Regions from separate parts of the Variovorax sp. S12S4 genome, predicted to be linked through region 1. Evidence: predicted binding sites of a transcription regulator. Region 1 holds the regulator's gene; the other holds the start of a gene.
The links. The regulator LexA, encoded in region 1, represses DNA repair genes until DNA is damaged. The targets are predictions, from matches to a motif close to ACTGTATNNNNATACAGT.

Region 1 (5,025 bases):
GGGCGGGCAAAGGCACGCAAGCGGCCTTCATCTGCCAGAAGTACGGCATTCCTCAAATTTCGACCGGCGACATGCTGCGCGCAGCCGTCAAGGCCGGCACACCGCTCGGCCAGCAAGCCAAGGCGGTCATGGAATCGGGTGGCCTGGTGAGCGACGACCTCATCATCAACCTCGTGAAGGAACGCATCGCGCAACCCGATTGCGCCGACGGCTTCCTGTTCGACGGCTTCCCGCGCACCATTCCGCAGGCGGACGCGATGAAGGCAGCGGGCGTCAAGCTCGACTACGTGCTCGAAATCGACGTGCCCTTCAGCGACATCATCGAACGCATGAGCGGCCGCCGCTCGCACCCCGCATCGGGCCGCATCTATCACGTGAAGTTCAATCCGCCGAAGGTCGAGGGCAAGGACGACATCACGGGCGAAGAACTGATCCAGCGCAAGGACGACGAGGAAGAAACCGTGCGCAAGCGGCTCGAGGTGTACAGCCAGCAGACGCGTCCGCTGGTCGACTACTACTCGGCCTGGGCCAAGGCCGATCCGGCCTCGGCGCCGAAATACCGCGCCATCAAGGGCGTCGGCACGGTCGAAGAAATCACCCAGCGCGCACTGGCTGCACTGAGCAACTGAAGTTCGGCAGCAGGCGGGCTGCCTTGGCAGCTTGCGCGCCTGCCCGCTTGTGCCCGCGGCCCCTCAGGCGGCTGTTCCGATCAGTTCCAGCATCAACGCGATCCGTGCCTTGACCGGCGTCAGGGCGCCGGCATCACGCAGCTTGTCATCAGGCCTCGGAAGAACGCGCCCGCTCGCGCAACGTGTGGCGCGCAGCACGGCGACGCCCGCATCCTGCGCGCGAAGCGCGGCAGCCTCCAGCGCATGGTGCACCGTGCCGTTGCCAGTCGCGGCGAGCACCAGCCCGCGCACCGGCTCGGCGACGCCCATCGCCCGCTCCTGAAGCAGCACGTCGACAATGGCGCCGGTCGCACCGGCGTGGCTGGTGAGGATTTCGACCCTCGGCCATTGCATCGCCGCGGCTTCGCCGGCTTCGAGAAGCTTCGAGCGCGCCGGCGACTCAGGCCAATCCCGCACCCGCCGTACCACCCCCTCCTCCACATAGCCGACCGGACCGACATCGCCCGAAGCGAACGCATCCTGCCGATAGGTGTGCACCTTCTGCACATCGAAGGCACTGTGGATTGCGCCTGCGCAGACCACGGTTACGCCCCGCGCAGCCGGCGCGGCTGCCACCGAGATGGCGTCGCGCACGTTCTGCGGGCCATCGGGCGAAAGCGAACTGGCCGGGCGCATGGCGCAGGTCAGCACCACGGGTTTGCCGGGCGCAAGCACGGCCTGAAGAAAGAAGGCGGTTTCCTCGAGCGTGTCGGTGCCGTGCGTGATCACCACGCCGGCCACATCGGCCTTGGCCAGCCAGAAAGCGCAACGCCGGGCGAGCTGCAGCCAGACGTCGGGTTCCATGTCCTTGCTGTCGAGCTGCGCCACCTGCTCGGCCGCAAGCGCCAGGCCTTCGGGCGCCTCGATGCCGCCGAGCAGGTCTGCCACGCCCACTTGCCCGGCGGTGTAGCCGATGTTGTCGCCACCGCTGGCGGCACGGCCCGCAATGGTGCCGCCCGTTCCCAGAACCACAATGCGCCGCAGGCTCGGCGAGAGCGAATTAACCATGGCTTGCCAACTTTTAAAAACTGGTTAAAAATACAGGTACTGGATATCTAGCCAGTGCCGCAAGGAACAACATATGCAGTTCGCCGTGAAGCTTACCGCCCGCCAGCAGCAAATCCTGGACTTGATCCAGAGCGCCATCGCACGCACCGGCGCTCCGCCCACGCGGGCAGAAATCGCCAATGAGCTGGGCTTCAAGTCGGCCAACGCGGCCGAAGAGCACCTGCAGGCGCTGGCCCGCAAGGGTGTCATCGAACTCGTCAGCGGCACCTCCCGCGGCATCCGGCTCAAGGGCGATGCGCTGCGTTCGCTCAACGAGTCGCGCAACAACCAGTTCTCGCTTTCGCTGCCCGGCATGGCGCAGCTGGCACTGCCTCTTATCGGCCGTGTGGCGGCGGGTTCGCCCATCCTCGCGCAAGAACACGTCGACCAGACCTACTATGTCGAGAACACGCTGTTCCAGCGCCAGCCCGACTACCTGCTGAAGGTGCGCGGCATGTCCATGCGCGACGCCGGCATCATGGACGGCGACCTGCTGGCGGTGCAAGCCACCAAGGAAGCCCGCAACGGCCAGATCGTGGTGGCCCGCCTCGGCGACGAAGTCACGGTCAAGCGCCTCAAGCGCAACAAGCAGGTCATCGAGCTGCACGCCGAAAACCCCGACTACCCCACCATCGTGGTCCAGCCCGGCGAGCCGTTCGAAATCGAAGGCCTGGCGGTCGGCCTCATTCGCAACACCATGCTGATGTAGGCCCTGCGGCCTGCCGCGAAAGCAGCACCCCACCCGGTCGCAACAGGTGGCGGGCGTATGGCGCTAAGTCGCCATCACCCTGTTGCGCCCGATCAAAGAAATCCTGCCTGTGTTCAACCTCAGACTTTTTTGGAGTTCACATGGGAATCGCCCTCCTCGCCATCGTTGATTTGTGGATGCCGCTGCAATCGCTCGCAAGCCGGCTGCTGCCGGCCCGTCGCCCGCGCCGCCACGACAGCAGCAGTGCTTCCGCAGGCTTGCGCTACGTCGCGGTCCGGCCGTCTTGCACGGCCCGGACCCATGGTCCAGCCGCCTCGGCTGATGCGTCCCCCGCACCCGCACGGCCCCTGCGCGTCATTCGCGTGGTGGACGGCCTGCAAGGCGAAAAGCGCAGCACCAACCGCATGGTGATTTCCGGTCGCATGGCCGACGTTTGCGCCGAACTCGACCGCCTGGCGGCACTCGAGGCCATGGAAGCCGTGAGCACCGCGCCCGCCTCCACACGCCTGCATTGAGGCCATGCAACCCCCGGTGACCATTGCCCGGGGCGGGTATCCAAACGTTCACACGCGCGTCATGCCAATGCTGCGAGGCACAATGGCACGCCATGAACATTGTGATCCTCGACGATTACCAGGACGCCGTGCGCAAGCTGCGCTGCGCCACCAAGCTGGACGCGTACGCGGCCAAGGTCTACACCAACACGGTCAAGGGCATTGGTCAACTGTCAATTCGCCTGAAGGACGCCGACGTGATCGTGCTGATCCGCGAGCGCACCCATATCTCGCGCCAACTGATCGAAAAGCTGCCCAAGCTCAAGCTCATTTCGCAGACGGGGCGCGTGGGCAACCATATCGACGTCACAGCGTGTACCGAACGGGGTGTGGCTGTGGCCGAGGGCACCGGCTCTCCCCAAGCGCCCGCCGAACTCACCTGGGCGCTGATCATGGCGGCCATGCGGCGCTTGCCGCAGTACATCAGCAACCTCAAGCACGGCGCGTGGCAGCAATCGGGGCTCAAGTCGGCTTCGATGCCGCCCAACTTCGGTCTGGGCTCGGTGCTCAAGGGCAAAACCCTCTGCATCTGGGGCTACGGCCGCATCGGCCAGCTGGTGGCGCGCTACGGCCAAGCCTTCGGCATGCAGGTCGTCATCTGGGGCCGCGAGGCAAGCTGCGCCAAGGCCCGGTCCGACGGCTTCCAGGTGGCGCAGAACCGGCACGAGTTCTTTGCCGCGGCCGATGTGCTGTCGGTGCACCTGCGGCTGAACGAAGAAACCATGGGCCTGGTCACGCTCGAAGACCTTTCGCGCATGAAGCCGACGGCGCTTTTCGTCAACACCTCGCGCGCGGAACTGGTCGAACCCGATGCCCTGCTGGCGGCGCTCAACCGCGGCCGTCCGGGGCTGGCGGCGGTCGACGTGTTCGAGAGCGAGCCGCCGCTGCAGGGGCACGCGCTCCTGCGCCTCGAAAACTGCATCTGCACACCGCATATCGGCTACGTGGAGCAAGACAGCTACGAGAGCTATTTCGGGCAGGCATTCGACAACGTGGTGAGCTTCATCAAGGGCAACCCCACCAACATCGTGAATCCGGGCGCGCTGCAGGTTCGCCGGTGATTTCATGAGCCGCCGGGCCGCCCCAAGGCGAGTACCGCAGCCGAAGGCGAAGGTCCTTCAGTGAACCGGCCTGCGCCCCGGGGCGCGCTCTGGGCGCTGCTGGCCGGCAATTTCGTGATCGGCACGGGCGTGATGGTGGTGCCCGGCACGCTCAATGAAATCAGCACGTCGCTGGCGGTTACCGTCGCTACCGCGGGCCAGCTGATCACGGTTGCCGCGGTGGTGATGTGCCTCGGCGCACCATTGCTGGCGGCCGTGGTCGCGGGCTGGGACCGGCGCCAGCTGCTTGCCCTCACCCTTGTCTGGTATGCCGCCGGGCACATCGTTGCGGCGTTGATGCCGAGCTTTGGCGCCCTGCTGCCGGTGCGCATGCTCACCGTGGTAGCTCCGGCCATCTTCACGCCGCAGGCCGCGGCCTGCGCGGGCATGCTGGTGCCGCCCGAACAGCGCGGGCGGGCCGTGACCTTCGTCTTTCTCGGCTGGTCGATGGCCTCGGTGCTGGGCCTGCCGCTCGGCGCGCTGATTGGCGGCCACCTGGGCTGGCGCATGGCTTTCACGGCGGTCGCAGTGCTCAGCATCGTGAGCGCGGTGTCGATCTGGCTGACGCTTCCGCGCGGCATCCGCCCCGCGGCGCTCACGGCAGCCGCGTGGTCACGCGTGCTCCGCAGCCCGGTGCTGATGGGCATTGTCGCGGTCACGGCGCTGCAGGGCGCCGGGCAGTTCGTCCTGTTCAGCTATTTCGGCCCCATCCTCAAGCAGGACTTCGGTGCCGATCCCACCACGCTGAGCCTGATGTGGGCCCTGTTCGGCGTTTTCGGGCTGCTGGGCAACATGCTGGTGAGCCGCTTCATCGACCGGGTGGGCGCGGGCCGCATGGTGCTGCTGACGAGTTCGCTCATCGCACTCAGTCTCTTCCTCTGGCCGTGGGCCGGCACGCTCCCCTGGCTTGCGGCCGTTCTCGTGCCGTGGGGCCTGGGGTGCTTTGC
Region 2 (5,025 bases), 360 kb from region 1:
GCGCACCCGCCGACGGGGTACCTTGCTCCGCGAATGTCCCCCGGGGCTGCGCCCCTCCTCCTTTATTTCGCTGCGCAAGGCACCCCATCGACGTGTGCGTGATTCAGAGCGGTCGTTGATCAGCGGTGCACCAGCAGCGTGTCCCGGTGCACAGGGCATCGGGTGCTCCGCGCAGCGAAATAAAGGAGGAGGCCGCAGGCCGGGGGACATTCGCGGAGGGGAGTACCCGGTGGCCTTTGCACTCGCCCTGAAAAAGAACTTACCCCGCCCCGCAGAAAGCACTCAACGCAAATAGCGCCCGTCAGCCTTGAGCATCGAAAGCTCAGAGAAGGTCAGCCCCCGGTGCTCGCCGGGCCGGTAAGACACAGCAATCCCGCCGATGTCCAGCGTCTTGAACGACTCGAGCCCCTTCTGCAGTGAATCGGGCGTAGGGCTGGTGCCCGCCCGCTTCAGGCCTTCGACCATGACCTTGGCCGCCACATAGCCCTCGAGGCTGGCGTAGCTGAACTCCGTCGCGCCGATTTTCTTCATGGCCGCCTGGTACTCGGCAATCATCGGCATTGCCGTGTTCCATGGGTACGGCACGACCTGCGAAATGACCACGCCGGCTGCGTCCTTCTTGATGTCCTGGAACAGCTTCTGGCCGTTCAGGAAAGAGAACGAATAGAAAGCCGTTTCGCCGCCCGCCGCGCGGTAGGCCGTGATGAACTTGGCCGCCACGTCGTTCGTGGCCGACAGCACCACGGCCTTGGGCTTGAGCTTGACCAGCTCCGCCGCGCGTTCGGCTGCGTCCGAGCCGTCATTTTTGATCGACACGCTGCCGACCATTTTTTCGCCGCGCTCGGCAATGAATTTTTGCGTGCTCTCCATCGCCGAGCGCGCGCCCGGGTTGTCGTTGTGCGCGAAGGCGATGCGCGAGAGGCCGATGGTGAACAGGTGGTTCACGATGCGGCTGTATTCCTCGTCGAAGCTGATGCGCACCGGAAAGCCGTATTCGGACGGTTTCACCACCGGCGCCGCACCCGTGTACGAGCCTACGACCGGAATCTTGAGTTCGTTGGCTGCTTTCAAGGCGCCCACCGCCGACGACGTGCCGATCGGCATCAGGATGCCCACGGCGCCGTCCTTCACGAAAGTCTTCACGTTCTCGGCGCCCTTGGCGGGGTCGTACGCATCGTCGAGCTGGCGCAGCTCGATGGGCCGGCCGTTCACGCCGCCGTTCGCATTCACTGCGGTGAACAGCGCGCGAATGCCGACCAGCGGCTCGGTCGACAGCGTTGCCAGCGGGCCCGTCTGCACATAGGTCTGGCCGATCAGGAGCGGCTTGGTTTGGGCCTGCGCCGCAGGCTGTACCGCAAGGAGGAGAGCGGCAAAGGCCGAAGCCAGCAAATGAATCTTTTTGTATTGCATGGTCACAAATTGTTTGTTCGGCCATCTTAAGAGGCAAGGCGCTTTGGGTAAATCGCTATTTGTCCTGCCCCGGTTGCGGCCCATGGAATACTGTATAAAAATACAGTTAACGATTGCATCATGGGCCTTCCTTTCCTCAACTCCTTTTCCGCCGCCGCAGGCCGTGGCGTCTGGCATGCCGACGAGCTCGGCCTGGCCGACGCGCAGGTCGTCGCCACCGGCCACGCCGCGCTCGACGCCGAGCTGCCGGGTGGCGGCTGGCCTGTAGGCGCCATGACGGAGTTGCTGCAAACCGCGCCCGAGGCCCATGTCTGGCGACTGCTGCTGCCCGCTTTGGCGCAGGCCGTCCAGGCGCGCGGCGGGCCGGTGGTGCTGATCGGCGCGCCCTATGAACCCTGCGGGCCGTCTCTGGCGGCGCAGGGCTTGCCGGTGGAAGCGCTGATGTGGGTCCGGAGCGACGCGCCGGCTTCGCGCCTGTGGGCCTGCGAACAGGCGCTGCGCTGTGCGGATGTGTCGGCCGTGCTGGCCTGGCTGCCGCAGGCCCGGGTGGGCGAGCTGCGGCGGCTGCAACTGGCCGCCGCCCAGCATGACGTGCTGCTCTTCGTGTGCCGGCCCGAATCGGCCGCGCAGGGTGCGTCGCCGGCGCGGCTTCGGCTTCAGGTGGAAAGCTGCGAGGCCGACAGCTCGCAGATCGAACTGCGCATTCTCAAGCGCCGGGGGCCGCCCTTGGCCGCGCCGGTGATGCTGCCCGCGCGCAACGAGCGCATGGCCGCATTGCTGGCGGCCGCCCGGTTGCGCCGCAAGCTGCGGCTGCAGCAGCAGGGCACGGCGGCGGCCGGTGAAGAGACAACATCGACCGCGGCCACGGTGGTGCGCATCGACGCATGGAAGGGAGGCCCCAGTGCACTGGATCGCATTGCGGTGGTCGCTTGAATCCGATTCGCCTGACGAAGCGCAGCCCCTGCCCACGCCCGAGGCGCTGGGCTGGTGGGCGCTGCAATACACGCCGCACGTCGCCTGGCAAGACGAGGCGCTGATGCTCGAGGTTTCGGCCTGCGAGCGCCTGTGGGGTGGGCGCTCGTCGCTGATGCGCCAGCTGGCCCACGAGAACCCCGCGCCCGACGCCGTGATGCGCGGCGCGCAGGGCGCCACCAGCCTCATCGCGCTGGCCCGGCTGCGGCTGTTCGAGCGCGAAGAGAGCCGGCCCAAGGACATTCCCGCCGGCCTGCCGCTGGACACGCTGAGCGCCGCGCGCGAACACCTCGATCTGCTGGCGCGCCTGGGCTGCCGCACCTGGGGCGACGTGGCGGCCTTGCCGCGCGGCGGCCTCACGCGGCGCTTTGGCGCGGCGCTGCGCGAGGCGCTCGACGTGGCTTGGGGCCTGCGCCCCGAAAGCCACAGCTGGCTCACGCTGCCCGACGTGTTCGAGCAGAAGCTCGAGCTGCCCGCGCTGGCCGAAACCGCACCCGAGTTGATGTGGTCGGCCAACCGGCTGCTTACGGCGCTGCAGTTCTGGCTGCGTGCCCGCCAGCGCGGCGCGCGCGCGCTCGAGCTGCAATGGACGCTCGACCTCAAGCGCTTCAACGGCGTGAACCTGCCGCCGCACCAGCAGGTCACCGTGCGCACGGCCGAGCCCACGCAGGACATGGCGCACCTGCGGCGCCTGCTCTCCGAAAAACTCGCCCTCACCACGCTTGCGGCGCCCGCAAGCTGGCTGCGCCTCCGCACACTCGAAACCGATCCGTGGGCCGGCGCCAGCACCAGCTTTCTGCCCGAAGACAACCGCAAGGGCGACAAGCTGCACGAAATGGTCGAGCGGCTCAGCGTGCGGCTCGGGGCGCAGCAGGTGGTGGTGCCCGTGGCCCAGGCCGACCACCGGCCCGAGCGCAAGCAGGCCTGGCGGCCCGCGCTGCAGAAAGACACTGCGCTGCCGGGCACCCGCAAGGAAGCCCGGGAAACTGCAAAGGCGAAGGCCGCGGCTTTGCAGCCCGATGCGCTCTACCCGCCGTGGCTCTTGCCCGAGCCGCTGCTGCTCGAGATGGACGGCGAGCGCCCGTGCTACCGCGGCCCCCTCAGCAAACTGATCGGGCCGCAGCGCGTCGAAGCCGGCTGGTGGGGCGGCAAGGAAGACGGCGGCCAGCCGGCCATGCGCGACTACTACGTGGCGGAAAGCCCCGAAGCCGGACTGGTGTGGATCTTTCGCGAGCGGCTCTCCGCACGCTTTTCCCAGGGCGAAGTGCGCTGGTACCTGCAGGGGTTCTATGCCTGACCTGAGCGAAAAGCAGCTGCGCGGACGCAACTCCGCCAAGGTGCATGCGCTGCCGTTGCCCTTGCGCAAGAAGCCACCGCCCACGCTGCCCGACTACGCCGAGCTGCACTGCCTGACCAACTTCAGCTTTCAGCGCGGCGCCTCGACGCCTGAAGAAATGGTCGAGCGCGCCTACCAACTCGGCTACACGGCGCTGGCCATTACCGACGAATGCTCGGTGGCCGGCATCGTGCGCGCGCACGTCTGCTTGCGCGATCTGCCGGCCAAATTGGAAGAACACGAGCGCGACCATCCTGACGAGCCGCCGCTTCCGCGCAACCCCGATTTCCGGCTGTTGTTCGGCAGCGAGTTCCGCTTCGAGCGCTTCAGGCTCGTGGTCATCGCCAACGACACCGAGGGCTGGGGCAACCTGTGCGAGTTCATCACCGCCGCGCGCAACACCGAGCTGCCCAAGGGCGAATACCGCGTGAGCTGGGACGAGAGCGACGTGGCATCGCTGCAGCACTGCCAGGTTCTTTTTGTGCCGCACAGGGCGCCGGGCGGTGCCATGGACGTCGCCTCGCTGCATGAAGACCTGCTGGCCGCCAAGGCGCTCTATGGAGAAAACCTGTGGCTGGCGGTGGAGATGCTCAACGAGCTCGACGACGACCTGTGGTTTGTCACGCTGATGCAGGCGGGCGAGCACGTGGGCGTTCCGCTCGTGGCGGCCGGCGACGTGCACATGCATGCGCGCGCGGCCAAGCCGCTGCACGACGTGCTCACCGCCGTGCGCCAAGGCAAGACCGTGGCCGAATGCGGCTTTGCGCTGCAGTCGAATGCCGAGCGGCATCTGCGGCAGCGGGTGCGGCTGGCCGAGCTGTATCTCTCCGAAATGCTATCGAACACGCTGGTGGTGGCCGAGCGCTGCCGGTTCGATCCCAATGTGATCCGCGAGACCTACAAGTACCCGCTCGAAACCGTGGGCAACCACGAGACGCCCGTGCAGACGCTGGTGCGCAAGACCTGGGAGGGCGCGGCGGTCCGCTTTCCCGAGGGCATCCCCGGCAAGGTGCGCGAGCAGGTCGAAAAGGAACTCGCGCTGATCGTCGAGCTGAAGTACGAGATGTTCTTTCTCACGGTGGAAGACATCGTGCGCTTTGCGCGCTCGAAGCACATCCTTTGCCAGGGGCGCGGTTCTTCAGCCAACTCGGTCGTCTGCTACTGCCTGGGCATTACCGCGGTCAGCCCTGAAAAAGGCCACCTGCTGTTCGAGCGATTCCTGAGCCGGCATCGCAATGAGCCGCCCGACATCGATGTCGACTTCGAGCACCAGCGGCGCGAAGAGGTCATCCAGTACATCTACGAAA

Region 2: a site for LexA is predicted at 1,500-1,517, ahead of imuA (translesion DNA synthesis-associated protein ImuA). Genes of this name have one in related genera too.

Annotation. Positions count from the first base shown of each region.
Region 1 is NZ_JALPKR020000002.1:5,119,143-5,124,167, forward strand. Features, by position in the region: gene adk (adenylate kinase) at 1-629, shown strand, start outside; gene M0765_RS25115 (asparaginase) at 693-1,676, opposite strand; gene lexA (transcriptional repressor LexA) at 1,750-2,424, shown strand; gene M0765_RS25125 (hypothetical protein) at 2,565-2,939, shown strand; gene M0765_RS25130 (D-2-hydroxyacid dehydrogenase family protein) at 3,032-4,039, shown strand; gene M0765_RS25135 (MFS transporter) at 4,100-5,025, shown strand, end outside.
Region 2 is NZ_JALPKR020000002.1:5,477,904-5,482,928, reverse strand. Features, by position in the region: gene M0765_RS26880 (ABC transporter substrate-binding protein) at 283-1,410, opposite strand; gene imuA (translesion DNA synthesis-associated protein ImuA) at 1,531-2,343, shown strand; gene M0765_RS26870 (Y-family DNA polymerase) at 2,312-3,679, shown strand; gene M0765_RS26865 (error-prone DNA polymerase) at 3,672-5,025, shown strand, end outside.